Regions from separate parts of the Streptomyces sp. NPDC016845 genome, predicted to be linked through region 4. Evidence: riboswitches for the same ligand, from Rfam matches in the RefSeq annotation. Region 4 holds a riboswitch; each other region holds the start of a gene.

Region 1 (3,593 bases), on a different contig from region 4:
CGTGGCGGCGAACGCGGCGAGGAAGGCGACCAGAGCGGGAAGGAACGGCTGCCGCCTCGACTCCTCCTCCGCGAGATCGACCGGGGCGCCGCCACGCGCGCGGGCGCGGGCGCGCCAGTCGACGAGGACGACCGCGACGAAGCCGGGGATCCAGTAGCCCACGAACAGGAGGACGTTCTGGAAGCGGGCGGCGGTGTCGGCGGCGTGCATCCACAGCACCAGGGGGAAGCCGAGCAGCGCGGCGAGGGCGGCGGCGAGCGGGCGGGGCAGGCGGGCGCCGATGGTCTGGAGGGCGAGCGAGCCGCTGTAGTCGTTCATGGCGTTGCTGCACAGCGCGGCGAGCGCCACGGCCAGGAGCCCGACCGAGCCCGGCACTCCGCCGCCGAGCAGGGTGTCGACGCCCTGCGCGGTCTGGTCGGTGAAGACGGAGGCGCCCCAGAGCCCGAGCGCCTGCACGGCCGTGAAGGAGACGACGACGCCGGCGAGCGTGGACCAGAACATACGGACCGGAGAGGTGGTGCGCGGCAGGTAGCGGCTGAAGTCGCCGGCGTACGGCGCCCAGGAGATGGCGAGGCTCAGCGCGATGGTGGTGGTCAGCGCGAACGCGCCCGCGCGGTCGGCCCCGTGCGCGCTGCCGTGGCCCGCCGGGGTGACGCCGGCGTCCGCGAGACGCAGCGCCAGGGCGCAGAAGGCGACCGCGAGAACGGCCGTCATCCACTGTTGCAGGCGGTGGATCGCCTCGTAGCCGAGCGCGCCGAACGCGCCCTGCGCGGCCATCATCACGAGCGCCCCGAGCCAGAACGGCCAGCCGCAGAGCCGGGCGAGCGCGTCGCCGCCGAACAGTCCGATGAGCGCGTCCCAGGCGATGGAGGACAGCCACTGCAGGGCGCCGGGGACGACGACGCTCCGGCCGAACGCGAGCCTGGCGAGCGGCAGTTGACCGGCGCCGGTGGCGCTCCCCCACGTACCCAGGTACGCGGTCGGCACGGCGCCGAGCACGGTGCCGAGGACGACGGCGGCGAGCGCGGTGGCGAAGTCGAGGCCGAGCGCGATGCCCACGGTGCCGGTGAAGACGCCGCTCATCGTCAGGTTGGGCGCGAACCACACGGTGAACAGCCGTCCGGCGCCGCCGTACCGGTGGCTCTCGGGGACGGGGGCGATGCCCCGCGACTCGGGCCGCCAGTCCCCGGGCGCGGCGGGCATCCGCCCGTCGAAGGCGGACGCGTGCGGCGGTGCGGAAGCGTGCGCGTCCGTGGGAGCGTGCGCATCCTTGGAAACATGCGGCATCGACATCGCTGACATCCCTCCGCCAGTGCTAACTGGTTCAGGTTCTACGGGTGTGATCTCAGCCCCGTCATGGCGCGGGGCACCCCGTGTCGGGCAGTACCGGAGCGCACAATACCCTGTCGCCCATGAGGACCATCGGCCTGATCGGCGGCATGAGCTGGGAGTCCACGGCCGAGTACTACCGGCTGCTCAACGAGCTGACGCGGGAGCGGCTCGGCGGACTGCACTCGGCGCGGATCGTGCTGTACTCCGTGGACTTCGCGGAGATCGAGCGGTTGCAGGTCGCGGGCGACTGGGCGGAGGCCGGCCGCGTCCTGGGCGCGGCGGCCCGGAGCCTGGAGGCGGCCGGCGCCGACCTGCTGCTCATCTGCACCAACACGATGCACAAGGTCGCCGACGAGGTGCAGGCGGTCACCTCCGTTCCGCTGCTGCACCTCGCCGACGCGACGGCGGACGCGGTGCGCGCGGCGGGCGCGAAGCGGATCGGGCTGCTCGGCACCGCGTTCACGATGGAGCAGGACTTCTACCGCGGCCGCCTCGCGGGCCACGGCCTCGACGTGCTCGTCCCGGACGAGGCGGGCCGGGCGCTCGTGCACCGCGTGATCTACGAGGAGCTGTGCCTCGGCGTCGTCCGTGACGCCTCTCGCGCCGCGTACCAGGAGGTCATCGCCGGGCTCGTGGCCGCGGGCGCGGAGGGTGTCGTCCTGGGCTGTACGGAGATCGAGCTGCTGATCGGCGCGGAGGACAGCCCGGTCCCCGTCTTCCCGACGGCGCGGCTGCACGCGGAGGCGGCCGTGCGGGAGGCGCTGCGCGACGGTATGTCCTGAGCTCTCCGGCTCAGGGCGCCGGTTCTCCCAGCTCCTCCGGGGCCGCCGGGTGGAGAGCCTCGACGGCGTTGGTGACGGTGGCGTGGACGCCGCCCGTGAGCCGGTCCGCTCCGGCGGCGCGCAGCGCGGAGCGCGCGGCGGCGGTCGCCACGAGCGCGACGGAGCCGCCGTCCGGCGCCCTCTCCGCCTCCAGGCCCGTCTTGACGAACTGCCGCACCGCGCCGGCCGTGCAGCGCTCGACGCCCAGGAAGTCCACCGCGAAGAGCCGCTGCCCGGTGCGTGCCATGCGCGCGAGCAGACCGCACAGCCCGGCCGCCACCGCGTCGTCGAACGTCCCGGCGTCGTCGAACGCCCCGGCGACGTCGAACGCCCCGGCGACGTCGACGACCAGGACGTCACCGGCGGCCCACCGCGCCGGGAAGGTCACCCGCGCTCGCTCCATCTCGGTCCCTCGGTCCTCGGGCCGCGCATCGGCGGCGGCTCGTGTGCGGGGCGCCTACCCCGGCCCGCACACCGCACGCCCCCCATCATGCGGCGCACCGGAAGCTCCGGGACAGGCGCTTGCCGTGCCCGGTGCGGGGCAAGCGGCCGGAATGAGAGCAGCGACGAATCCCTCCGTCCGGCGCCTGGCGGCCGCGGCGATCGGCCTTGCGATGGTTCCCGCCCTCATGGGGTGCGGTGGAGACGACGGGGACGGTCGGGGGACGGCACCCGGTGCCGCGTCGGCCGCGTCCGGCCTCCGGCTGACGATCACCACGGACAACGGGGTGCGGCTGCGGCCCACCGACGGCGACGAGGTCGGCGTCGACCAGGCCGTCGCCCACCACTGGTCGCGCCACGACGGCGCCCGCGTCCTCGACCTGAACTGCCGCGACCAGGAGGGGTCCGGCCGGCCGTGTCCGCGCATGCCGGAGATCGACGTTCCCGCGGGCATCGCCGTGACCGTCACCGCCCGCAACGCCGGTATCGACGCCGCGGGCCTGAGCGGCCCTCTCGACCTGACCACCGTCAACGGTGATGTCACGGTGGCCGATTCCGGCGCGGACGACGCGTCACTGCGCCTCGTGACCCGCAACGGCTCGGTGCACACCACGTCCGTACGCGCCTCGGCGCTCGGCGTGCGGACGGTCAACGGCGATGTCACGCTCGACTGCGCCACGGCCCCGCGCCGGGTGTCGGCGCGGACCGTGAACGGCTCGGTGGACGTCGCCGTGCCGCACGACGCCCCCGGCTACCGGGTGGACGCCACGACGGACAACGGGCGTCCCGCGATCACCCTCCCCGACGCCGCGGGCGGTTCTTCACGCACGATGACGCTGGCGACCGTCAACGGCGACGTACGGGCCGACCGCCTCTAGATCTCCGCCGCCCTGGATCTCCTTCGGCCGCAGGCTCAGCACGAGGTCGCGTGGCAGACCGTGCGTGTCGTGCAGATAGTGCAGGTCCTCCTCGTCGAGCGGACCCTGGAAGCGTGGCCGA
Region 2 (3,593 bases), on a different contig from region 4:
AAAAGGCAGTAACAATATGATCGTGCCGACGAAAACTTGGACGGGCCCAGCGGCGGATATTAGCTCCAGCATGGTTGATGGAACGCCATGCGACACAATTGCTATCTTCACGATCACGAGAAGCACGACGGCTGCACCTGCGTAGGCCGGGATGTTAGCTAGGGCGCTTGAGCGTCGAGTTGCTTTATTACGAAGAACTTCCAGTTCGTCAAAGCGCTTTGAGGTCCGCTCTGTTCTTGCGCTCTGCCTTGCGGTTCGGCGCTGTCGCCGCCATCTAGCCACATCGTGCTCCGCGTGTCCGAATTCCTGTGTGGGGTGACCGAAGTGCTGAAATGTGTTTATGTGGGCAGTCTGCATAGATAGTAGATCAGGTAACTAACTTGTGACAGGTGGTGGCGATGCTGGAGTGAGGTGGGCGCGTCCCCGCTGGATATAGCTGTTCGATCTGTCCTCTCGGGCCGTCTCTGGGCCGTCCGAGGCCGCTCGACAGCGACCAGCGGCGACCAACAGTGACAGGGGTCCTACCCGACGACCCCAGGTCACGCCCATCCGTCTGCGACACTGGTAGAGCCATGCCTAAGCCCGGAGAACTCACTTTCGTCGCCCCCCGCGGAGCCAAGAAGCCGCCGCGGCACCTCGCCGACCTTTCGCCCGCTGAGCGGAAGGAGGCTGTTGCCGCGATCGGTGAGAAGCCGTTTCGCGCCAAGCAGCTGTCGCAGCACTACTTCGCGCGGTACGCGCACGACCCCGCGGAGTGGACCGACATCCCCGCCGGTTCGCGCGAGAAGCTGCGGGAGGCGCTGCTGCCCGAGCTGATGAGCGTCGTGCGGCACCTGTCGACCGACCAGGACACCACCCGCAAGACGCTGTGGCGGCTGTTCGACGGGACGCTCGTCGAGTCGGTGCTCATGCGCTACCCGGACCGGGTCACCATGTGCATCTCGTCGCAAGCCGGCTGCGGGATGAACTGCCCGTTCTGCGCCACCGGACAGGCCGGGCTCGACCGGAACCTGTCGACCGGTGAGATCGTGCACCAGATCGTGGACGGGATGCGGGCGCTCAGGGACGGGGAGATCCCCGGCGGGCCGGCCCGGCTCAGCAACATCGTCTTCATGGGGATGGGCGAGCCGCTCGCCAACTACAAGCGGGTCGTCGGCGCCATCCGCGCCCTGACCGACCCCGAGCCGGACGGGCTCGGGCTCTCCCAGCGCGGCATCACCGTGTCGACCGTCGGGCTCGTCCCGGCGATCAACCGGTTCGCCGACGAGGGCTTCAAGTGCCGCCTCGCCATCTCGCTGCACGCGCCCGACGACGAGCTGCGCGACACCCTCGTACCGGTCAACACCCGGTGGAAGGTGCGTGAGGTCCTCGACGCCGGATGGGAGTACGCCGCCAAGTCGGGGCGCCGGCTGTCGATCGAGTACGCGCTCATCCGTGACATCAACGACCAGGCCTGGCGCGGTGACCGGCTCGGCCGGCTGCTGCGGGGCAAGCCGGTGCACGTCAATCTCATTCCGCTGAACCCGACGCCGGGGTCGAAGTGGACCGCGTCGCGGCCCGAGGACGAGAAGGCGTTCGTCGAGGCGATCGCGGCGCACGGGGTGCCCGTCACCGTCCGGGACACCCGTGGCCAGGAGATCGACGGGGCGTGCGGTCAGCTCGCCGCGACCGAGCGGTAGCCTGGGCCGAGCGGTACCAACCACATCTGCATATTCCGACAGGGGAGCGCCACAGCGCTGAGAGTGCGGCACCGGTTCCATACCGCAGGCCGCAGACCCTCTGAACCTCGCCCGGGTCATTCCGGGTAGGAAGTTCGGTCATCACTCATGCTGTTGCGCCCTGCTCGGAGACCTGCGAAGGCTCCGGGCAGGGCCGCGTCTTCTCCTGGTCATTCCAGGAGGAATTCGAATGAGCACCATCAGCAAGAAGACGTGCCTGGCCATGGCCGTCGGCGTCGGCCTCGTCGCCCTCGCCGCCTGCGGGTCGTCCGGCGACGGCGGCTCCGGTGACTCCAGGACCGTCACCCTCGTCAGCCATGACTCCTGGGCCGTCTCCAAGAACGTACTGAAGGACTTCGAGAAGGAGTCCGGGTACAAGGTGAAGGTCCTGGAGGACGGTGACGCCGGGCAGGCCGTCAACAAGGCGATCCTGTCCAAGGGCAATCCGCAGGGCGACGTCTTCTTCGGCGTCGACAACACCCTGCTGTCCCGGGCGCTCGACAATGACGTCTTCGCGTCCTACGAGGCCAAGGGCCTCGACAAGGTGAAGAAGGCCTATCAGCTCGACGCCGGGAAGCATCGCGTCACGCCCGTCGACACCGGCGACATCTGCGTCAACTACGACAAGAAGTACTTCGAGCAGCACAAGCTGACGCCACCCTCCTCCTTCGCCGATCTCGCCGAGCCCGCGTACAGGAACCTGCTCGTCACCGAGAACGCGGCCACCTCCTCGCCCGGTCTCGGCTTCGTGCTCGGGTCCGCCGCGCGGTACGGCGACGACGGCTGGCAGGGCTACTGGAAGAAGCTCGTGGCCAACGGGGTGAAGGTCGTCGACGGCTGGGACCAGGCGTACAACGAGGAGTTCAGCGGCAGCGCCGGCGGCAAGAAGGCCGGTGGCGACCGGCCGCTCGTCGTGTCGTACGCGTCCTCGCCGCCCGCCGAGGCGATCTACGCCGACCCGCAGCCGAAGACGTCACCGGTCGGCGTCGCCACCGGGACGTGCTTCCGGCAGGTCGAGTTCGCCGGGCTGCTCGACGGGGCGAAGAACGAGAAGGGCGGTCAGGCGCTGCTCGACTTCCTCATCTCGAAGGAGTTCCAGCAGGACATGCCGCTCAACATGTTCGTCGACCCGGTGACCGAGGACGCCACCGCGCCCGCCGACTACACCAAGTACGCCGTGCGCGTCGACGACCCCGAGACCCTCAGCCCGCGCAAGATCGCCGACAACCGTGACAGCTGGGTCAAGTCGTGGACCTCCCTCGTAAGGAAGTAGCCGCACCGGCGAAAGCCCGGACGGCATCCCGCGTTCGTCCCTCCGGGGACGCCGCGCGCCTCGGCCTCATGGTCGTGCCCGTCGTGTTCTTCGCCGTCTTCTTCGCCTATCCGGTCGTCGCCATCGTCCGGCGCGGGCTGCTCGTCGGCGGTGCCTGGCAGTTCGGGCGGATCGGGGACGTGCTGAGGGAGCCGGACATCCGGCACGTCCTGTGGTTCACGGTGTGGCAGGCGCTGGCGTCGACCGCTCTCACGTTGCTGATCGCGTTGCCCGGCGCGTACGTGTTCGCGCGGCTCGACTTCCCCGGCAAGCAGGTGCTGCGGGCGATCGTCACCGTGCCGTTCGTGCTGCCGACCGTCGTCGTCGGGACGGCGTTCCTGGCCCTGGTCGGGCGGGGCGGGCTCCTCGACGAGCTGTGGGGTGTGCGGCTCGACACCACCGTATGGGCCATTCTCGTCGCGCATGTCTTCTTCAACTACGCGGTCGTCGTACGGACTGTCGGCGGGCTCTGGGCGCAGCTCGATCCGCGGCAGGAGGAGGCCGCGCGGATGCTCGGCGCCTCGCGGTTCGCGGCCTGGCGGCGGGTGACGCTGCCCGCGCTC
Region 3 (3,593 bases), on a different contig from region 4:
CGAGTCGGTACAAGCAGTGCAAGCAGAGGTCATGATGAGCTTCCTCGTCTCCGAGGAGCTCTCGTTCCGTATCCCGGTGGAGCTCCAGTACGAGGCCGCCGATCCGTACGCGGTGCGGCTCACCTTCCATCTCCCCGGTGACGCCCCCGTGACCTGGGCGTTCGGCCGGGAACTCCTTGTCGACGGGGTCAACGGGGCGACCGGTGACGGCGATGTCCGGATCCTGCCCGTGGAGAACGCCGGAGGCGGCACCGACGAACTGCCGGTGGAGGTGCACATCCGGCTCCAAGTGGGCGGCGACCACGCGCTGTTCCGGGCCGGTGTCGCCCCCCTCATCGCGTTCCTCGACCGTACGGACAAGCTCGTCCCACTCGGCCAGGAACAGGCCCTGGGCGACTACGAGGCCGAACTCGACGAGGCGCTGGACCGGATCCTCGCCGAGGAGCAGAACGCGGGCTGAACGCTCGCCGGTCGACGACGTGATGTCTGTGCGGCGCGGTGCACCCGAGCCGTTCCGCGCTGCTCAGCGCTTGCGTCGTCGGCCCCCGCCGCCACGTCCCGGAGCAGTCCGCGCGGGCTTGCCGGGCATCGGACGGTCGGCGGAGACCACCAGCGCGGCCAGCGCGGTGGTCACCGGCACCGCCGCCACCAGGCCGATCGAACCGACGAGCGTGCGCACGATCTCCTCGGCGACCAGCTCACTGTTGGCCACGTCGACGACGCTGCTCTGCGCGATCGAGAACAGCAGGAGCAGCGGCAGCGCCGCGCCCGCGTACGCGAGGACCAGGGTGTTGACGACGGACGCGATGTGATCGCGGCCGATCCGGATGCCGGCCCGGTACAGGCCGCGCCAGCCCATCGTCGGATTGGCCTCGTGCAGCTCCCACACCGCCGACGTCTGTGTGACCGTCACGTCGTCCAGGACGCCGAGCGAACCGATGATGACTCCGGCGAGCAGCAGACCGCTCATGTCGATGTCCGGGTACAGGCCGTGGATCAGGCCGGTGTTGTCGTCCGTGTTGCCCGTCAGGGCGGCCCAGCCGATGAAGAGCGACCCCAACAGGCCGATGAGCAGCAGCGACACGAGAGTGCCCAGAACGGCGACCGACGTTCGGGCTGTCAGGCCGTGGCACGTGTAGAGCGCGATCAGCATGATCGCGCTGGCCCCGACGACCGCTACGACCAACGGGTTCGAGCCCTGGAGGATCGCCGGGAGGATGAACAGCGTCAGCACCAGGAAGCTGATTGTGAGCGCGACCAGTGCCATGACGCCGCGCATGCGGCCCACTGCCACGACGACCAAGGCGAAGATCCCGGCAAGGAGCGCCATAGGGATCTTGCGGTTCACATCGGTGACAGAGTACTGCAACTCCTCGGGGGCGTCCGGCGCATAGGCGACGATCACCTTCTGGCCCTCACGCAGCTGTCGTGGCGAGTCGGGCTGCACGATCTCCGTGAACGTACGGCCCTCGTCCTTGCCGGTGTCGACCCGGATCGTCGCCTTTTCGCAGGTACCGGCGTCCGCGCTCTGTGTCGGTGTACCCGACGGGTCCTGGGTGGAGGAACCCGTCGCGTTCACGGACTTGCAGTCCACCTTGTCGACCCGGGCGACTGTGGCCTGCTGCGTCTGCCGGTCGAAGCCGACGCCGGTGCGCTCGTGATCCGGGGCCCCTCCGGGCCACAGCACCACAAGGCCGACGACGACGGCCACGGAGAACGGCACCAGGATCGCCGCGATGACCTTGCGAAGGTGCTGCGAGACGGGTGCTGCGGGGCCATGACTGTGCGAGTGGCCATGCCCGCCCGGGCCGTGCCCGGACGCTGACGGGCCCTGCCCGAGCGGGGGTTGGGGCGGCGGGGGCGGAGGCTGCTGCGTCGAGGTCACCGCCCGATCATCGCAAGAACGACAGGGGCCCTCTGTTCAACGCGTCCGAAGTGACGCTAGCGTGGGGGCACCTTTGTACACGCGGGAGCTCGGAGCACCGGGCTGAGAGGGCGCTGACCTTCGTCCATGCGTGTTTCACGTGAAACAGCGTGAAACGCCGCCGACGAACACCGCTGCGTCGACCGCCGAACCTGTTACCGGGTAATGCCGGCGTAGGGAGTAGGTCTCATGACCACAACGGACGCACGCACGCCTGCCTCCAACGGCTCGGAGCCGGAGGCCGGGAAGTCCATCGGCTGGCACAAGGGATACATCAAGGGCTCGCGCCCCGACCTCAATGTGCCGGTCCGACAGGTGCATCTCACCAATGGCCAGGCCGTCACGCTGTACGACACCTCGGGCCCGTACACCGATCCGACCGTCGACACCGATGTGCGCAGGGGGCTCGCACCGCTCCGGGAGAACTGGATCATCGCCCGCGGCGACACCGAGGAGTACGCGGGCCGCCCCGCCCGCCCCGAGGACGACGGCATCAAGCACACCTCGCCCCGCGGCGGGCTGCGCAACCTCGACGCGGTCTTCCCGGGCCGCCCCCGTCAGCCGCGCCGCAGCAGGACCGGCGAGCCGGTGACCCAACTCGCGTACGCCCGACGAGGCGAGATCACTCCGGAGATGGAGTACGTCGCCATCCGGGAGAACGTCGCGCCCGAGGTGGTCCGCGAGGAGATCGCGGCGGGCCGCGCGGTCCTGCCCGCCAACGTGAACCACCCGGAGATCGAGCCGATGATCATCGGCAAGCGGTTCCTGGTGAAGGTCAACGCCAACATCGGCAACTCCGCCGTCACCTCGTCCATCGAGGAGGAGGTGGAGAAGATGACGTGGGCGACCCGCTGGGGCGCCGACACCGTCATGGACCTTTCCACCGGCCGCAACATCCACACCACGCGCGAGTGGGTCCTGCGCAACTCCCCCGTCCCCATTGGCACAGTGCCGCTCTACCAGGCCCTCGAAAAGGTCGACGGCAAGGCCGAGGAGCTTACCTGGGAGACCTACAAGGACACCGTCATCGAGCAGGCCGAGCAAGGCGTGGACTATATGACGGTCCACGCCGGCGTCCGGCTCCCGTACGTCCCGCTGACCGCCAACCGCAAGACCGGCATCGTCTCGCGCGGCGGCTCCATCATGGCCGCTTGGTGCCTTGCGCACCACAAGGAGAGCTTCCTCTACGAGCACTTCGAGGAGCTCTGCGAGATCCTCGCCGCGTACGACGTCACGTACTCGCTCGGCGACGGGCTGCGTCCCGGCTCCATCGCGGACGCCAACGACGAGGCCCAGTTCGCCGAGCTCAGGACGCTCGGAGAGCTGAACTCGATCGCCAAGCGGCACGGCGTGCAAACCATGATCGAGGGCCCGGGCCACGTCCCGATGCACAAGATCAAGGAGAACATCGACCTTCAGCAGGAGATCTGCGAGGAGGCGCCGTTCTACACGCTCGGCCCGCTCACCACGGACGTCGCTCCGGCTTACGACCACATCACGTCCGGGATCGGCGCCGCGATGATCGCCTGGTGGGGCACGGCGATGCTCTGCTACGTCACGCCCAAGGAGCACCTCGGCCTGCCCAACCGCGACGACGTGAAGACCGGCGTCATCACGTACAAGATCGCGGCGCACGCGGCGGACCTCGCCAAGGGACATCCGGGCGCGC
Region 4 (3,593 bases):
GTCGGGTCGGGGGTGAAGAGCCACTCCAGCATCTCTTCGTCGCTGAAGCCGTCGTCGCGCAGGAGCGTCAGGGTGCCGGTGAGGCCCTTGACGATCTTGTCGCCGTCGATGAAGGCGGCGGGCACGTGCAGCGCCCGGTTCTCACCGCGGCGTACAGCGATCACCTGGCCCTCCTTCACCAGCTGGCGCACGCGCGTCACCTCGATGCCGAACCGCTCGGCGATGTCGGGAAGGGTGAGCCAGTCGGGGACGAGAGCATCGGTCTTTGCGTCAATCTCGGTCACAGGACAAGCCTGCCATCCCGGACTGACAGACGGAAAGCCGGACCGGGCTGACCAGGTGTTTCCCAAGCGTACGGCGGTCAGGCCACGGCGGACTTCAGCGGCCGGGCGGGGTCGGCGAGCAGCTCCGGGTCGAGCACGGTGCCGGCCTCGATGAGCTTGCGCCCCTGGGCGAGATCGCGGGGCTTGCCGACGGCCAGGACGGCGGCCAGGGCCCCTTCGCGCAGCCAGCACACCGACCAGGCCGCACCGGCCGGGTCCCCGCGCCACACGGTCCGGTCGGCGGCGCGGTGGTGCCCCGCGTACTGCACGAACCGCCCGAACTGCTCGGACCAGAAGTAGGGCACGGGGTCGTACACGGCCGGTGTCTCACCGATGATGTTCGCCGCGACGGTCCGGGGCCCTTGCAGGGCGTTGTCCCAGTGATGGACGAGGAGCCGCTCGCCGTAGCGCGCCGAGGGGAAGGACGAGCAGTCCCCGACGGCGTAGACATCGGCCACGGAGGTGCGCAACCCGGCGTCGGCGACGACTTCACGCTGCTCGCCCAGCTCGATGCCGGAACCGTCCAGCCAGCCGGTGGCGGGCCGGGCGCCGATGCCGACGACGACGGCCCCGGCGGGCAACCGCGTCCCGTCGTCCAGGGTCACGAACCCGGGCTCGACGTGCTCCACACGCGCGTGGGTGCGCAACTGTGCGCCCGCGTCGGCGTACCAGGCCGTCATCGGGGCGGCGACCTCGGCGGGCAGCGCCCCGGCCAGCGGCCGCTCGGCGGCCTCCACGACGGTGACACGGCAGCCGGCCTCGCGCGCGGCGGTGGCGAACTCGGCGCCGATCCACCCGGCGCCCACGACCACCACGTCGCGCTGCTCGGCGAGGACGGGCCGCAGCCGCTCGGCGTCGTCGAGGGTGCGCAGCAGATGGACACCGGGAACGGCGTCGGCGCCGGGCAGCCGCACGGGTTCGGCACCGGTGGCGACGACCAGGACGTCGTAGGACACGGGCCCGTCGACGGTGTCGAGCTCATGATCGCCGGGCCGCACACCGGTGGCCTCGCGCCCGAGCTCCACGGTCACGCCGAGAGCGGCGAAGTCGACGTCGAAGGCGGACCCGTCGGCCTTGCCGAGCAGGACGGCCTTGGAGAGCGGCGGCCGGTCGTAGGGCGGATGGGGTTCGGCGCCGATCAGCGTGACGGTGCCCGCGAAGCCCTGCTCGCGCAGGGCCACGGCGGTCTGCACGCCGGCCATCCCCGCGCCGACGATGACGACGTTGCGCCGCCCCTGAGGTGTCCCGTTGCCGCTCGGTTGCTCGCTCACCGGATCACCTTAGGCACCTGATCTTGCGTCGGTCAGCGGTGCGGGCCACTCCCGCGCCGTGACGTCCTGCACACGTGTCACTGGTTTAGCGATCAAGGCGCTGTCCGCACCGGCGGCCGTACTTACTGCGGACCGCGCCCACCGGTTAGGGTGGCCGCCGTAAAGCACTCGCGGGAGCCCGTACGCAGCGGGCTGAGAGGGAGGCTGGGGCGGCCTCCGACCGTACGAACCTGATCCGGGTCATGCCGGCGAAGGGAGGGGCTGGACGCCCATGTCGCGTATCCCCACCGAAGCCACCGACGTACTGGTCGTCGGGGGCGGCATCATCGGTCTCGTCACCGCGTGGCGGGCCGCTCAGCGCGGTCTGTCGGTCGCGGTCGTGGACCCCGGACCGGGCGGCGGGGCCGCCCGGGTGGCGGCCGGGATGCTGGCCGCGGTCACCGAACTGCACTACGGCGAGCAGACGCTGCTCGCCCTGAACGTCGAGTCGGCGCGCCGCTATCCGCGGTTCGCGGCGGAGCTGTCCGAGGCGAGCGGCCAGGACCTCGGCTACCGCGCGTGCGGCACCCTGGCGGTCGCCCTGGACGCGGACGACCGGGCGCACCTGCGCGAACTGCACGCGTTCCAGCTGAAGTCGGGCCTGGAGTCCGAGTGGCTGTCGGGCCGCGAGTGCCGCCGTCTGGAGCCGATGCTCGCGCCGGGCGTGCGCGGGGGCCTGCGGGTCGACGGCGACCACCAGATCGACCCGAGAAGGCTCGCGAGCGCCCTTGTGACGGCCTGCGAGCGCGCGGGCGTGGCCTTCCACCGCCAGAAGGCCGAACGCCTCTCAGTGATCCGTGACAGAGCGCGAGGCGTGACACTGACGGACGGCACCGCCCTGGCAGCCGACCGGACCGTGCTGGCGACCGGCAGCCACAGCGCCTCGCTGCCCGGCGTCCCGGAGGAGGTACGCCCGCCGGTCCGCCCGGTGAAGGGCCAGGTCCTGCGCCTGACGGTGCCGCCGCGGTACGCGCCGTTCCTCAGCCGCACGATCCGCGCGGTGGTCCGCGGCAACCACCTGTACCTGGTGCCGAGGGTCAACGGCGAACTGGTCGTGGGCGCCACCAGCGAGGAGCTCGGCTGGGACACGACGGTCACGGCGGGCGGCGTCTACGAACTCCTCCGCGACGCCCACGAGCTGGTTCCCGGCATCACGGAACTGCCGCTGACGGAGACCTGCGCGGGCCTGCGCCCCGGCTCCCCGGACAACGCCCCGCTCCTGGGCCCCACCACCTTGCCCGGCCTGCTCCTGGCGACGGGCCACTACCGCAACGGCGTACTGCTGACCCCGATCACGGGCGACGTGATGGCGCACGCCCTGACGACGGGTGAGCTCCCGCCGGAGGCGAGCCCCTTCGCCCCGGACCGTTTCCCGGCGGCGCCCGCCCCCGCCCCGGCCCCCTCGGAGCAGCCCGCATGAACGTGTCCCTCAACGGCGAGCCGCAAGCGATAGCGGCCGGAACCACCCTGGCGGCGCTCGTGGCGACGCTCACCACCGCACACTCCGGCGTGGCCGCCGCCCTGAACGAGACGGTCGTACCGCGCACCCAGTGGCCGGCGACAGAACTGAACGAGGGCGACCGCGTAGAGGTCCTCTCCGCAGTGCAAGGAGGCTGACATGGCGGACGACGCTTTCGTCATCGGAGACACCACCTACTCCTCCCGCCTGATCATGGGCACAGGAGGCGCCCCGAGCCTGGACATCCTGGAACGCGCGCTGACGGCGTCGGGCACGGAACTGACCACAGTGGCGATGCGCCGCGTGAGCGCGACAGCGCACAACTCGGTCCTCTCGGTCCTCAGGAACCTGAACATCCAGATCCTGCCGAACACAGCGGGCTGCTACACAGCGGGCGAGGCGGCTCTGACGGCCCGCCTGGCGCGCGAAGCCCTGGGCACAAGCCTGGTCAAACTGGAAGTGATCGCGGACGAACGAACCCTCCTCCCCGATCCGATAGAG

The links. A riboswitch is a leader RNA that binds a small molecule or an ion and turns the genes downstream of it on or off. The one in region 4 is predicted to bind thiamine pyrophosphate.
Region 1: another riboswitch for thiamine pyrophosphate. It lies ahead of ACH4RC_RS31245 (purine-cytosine permease family protein); the one in region 4 lies ahead of thiO (glycine oxidase ThiO).
Region 2: another riboswitch for thiamine pyrophosphate. It lies ahead of ACH4RC_RS32320 (thiamine ABC transporter substrate binding subunit); the one in region 4 lies ahead of thiO (glycine oxidase ThiO).
Region 3: another riboswitch for thiamine pyrophosphate. It lies ahead of thiC (phosphomethylpyrimidine synthase ThiC); the one in region 4 lies ahead of thiO (glycine oxidase ThiO).

Annotation. Positions count from the first base shown of each region.
Region 1 is NZ_JBIRPI010000018.1:71,314-74,906, reverse strand. It holds gene ACH4RC_RS31245 (purine-cytosine permease family protein) at 1-1,287, opposite strand, end outside; TPP riboswitch at 1,285-1,384, opposite strand; gene ACH4RC_RS31240 (aspartate/glutamate racemase family protein) at 1,413-2,114, shown strand; gene ACH4RC_RS31235 (hypothetical protein) at 2,125-2,541, opposite strand; gene ACH4RC_RS31230 (DUF4097 family beta strand repeat-containing protein) at 2,708-3,472, shown strand; gene ACH4RC_RS31225 (alanine--tRNA ligase-related protein) at 3,416-3,593, opposite strand, start outside.
Region 2 is NZ_JBIRPI010000019.1:108,449-112,041, forward strand. It holds gene ACH4RC_RS32310 (hypothetical protein) at 1-126, opposite strand, end outside; gene rlmN (23S rRNA (adenine(2503)-C(2))-methyltransferase RlmN) at 573-1,679, shown strand; TPP riboswitch at 1,710-1,829, shown strand; gene ACH4RC_RS32320 (thiamine ABC transporter substrate binding subunit) at 1,909-2,991, shown strand; gene ACH4RC_RS32325 (ABC transporter permease) at 2,967-3,593, shown strand, end outside.
Region 3 is NZ_JBIRPI010000005.1:455,614-459,206, forward strand. It holds gene ACH4RC_RS17965 (SsgA family sporulation/cell division regulator) at 1-460, shown strand, start outside; gene ACH4RC_RS17970 (YibE/F family protein) at 524-1,885, opposite strand; TPP riboswitch at 1,957-2,121, shown strand; gene thiC (phosphomethylpyrimidine synthase ThiC) at 2,114-3,593, shown strand, end outside.
Region 4 is NZ_JBIRPI010000002.1:547,705-551,297, reverse strand. It holds gene ACH4RC_RS08590 (Rv2175c family DNA-binding protein) at 1-284, opposite strand, end outside; gene ACH4RC_RS08585 (NAD(P)/FAD-dependent oxidoreductase) at 362-1,594, opposite strand; TPP riboswitch at 1,755-1,868, shown strand; gene thiO (glycine oxidase ThiO) at 1,866-3,053, shown strand; gene thiS (sulfur carrier protein ThiS) at 3,050-3,250, shown strand; gene ACH4RC_RS08570 (thiazole synthase) at 3,252-3,593, shown strand, end outside.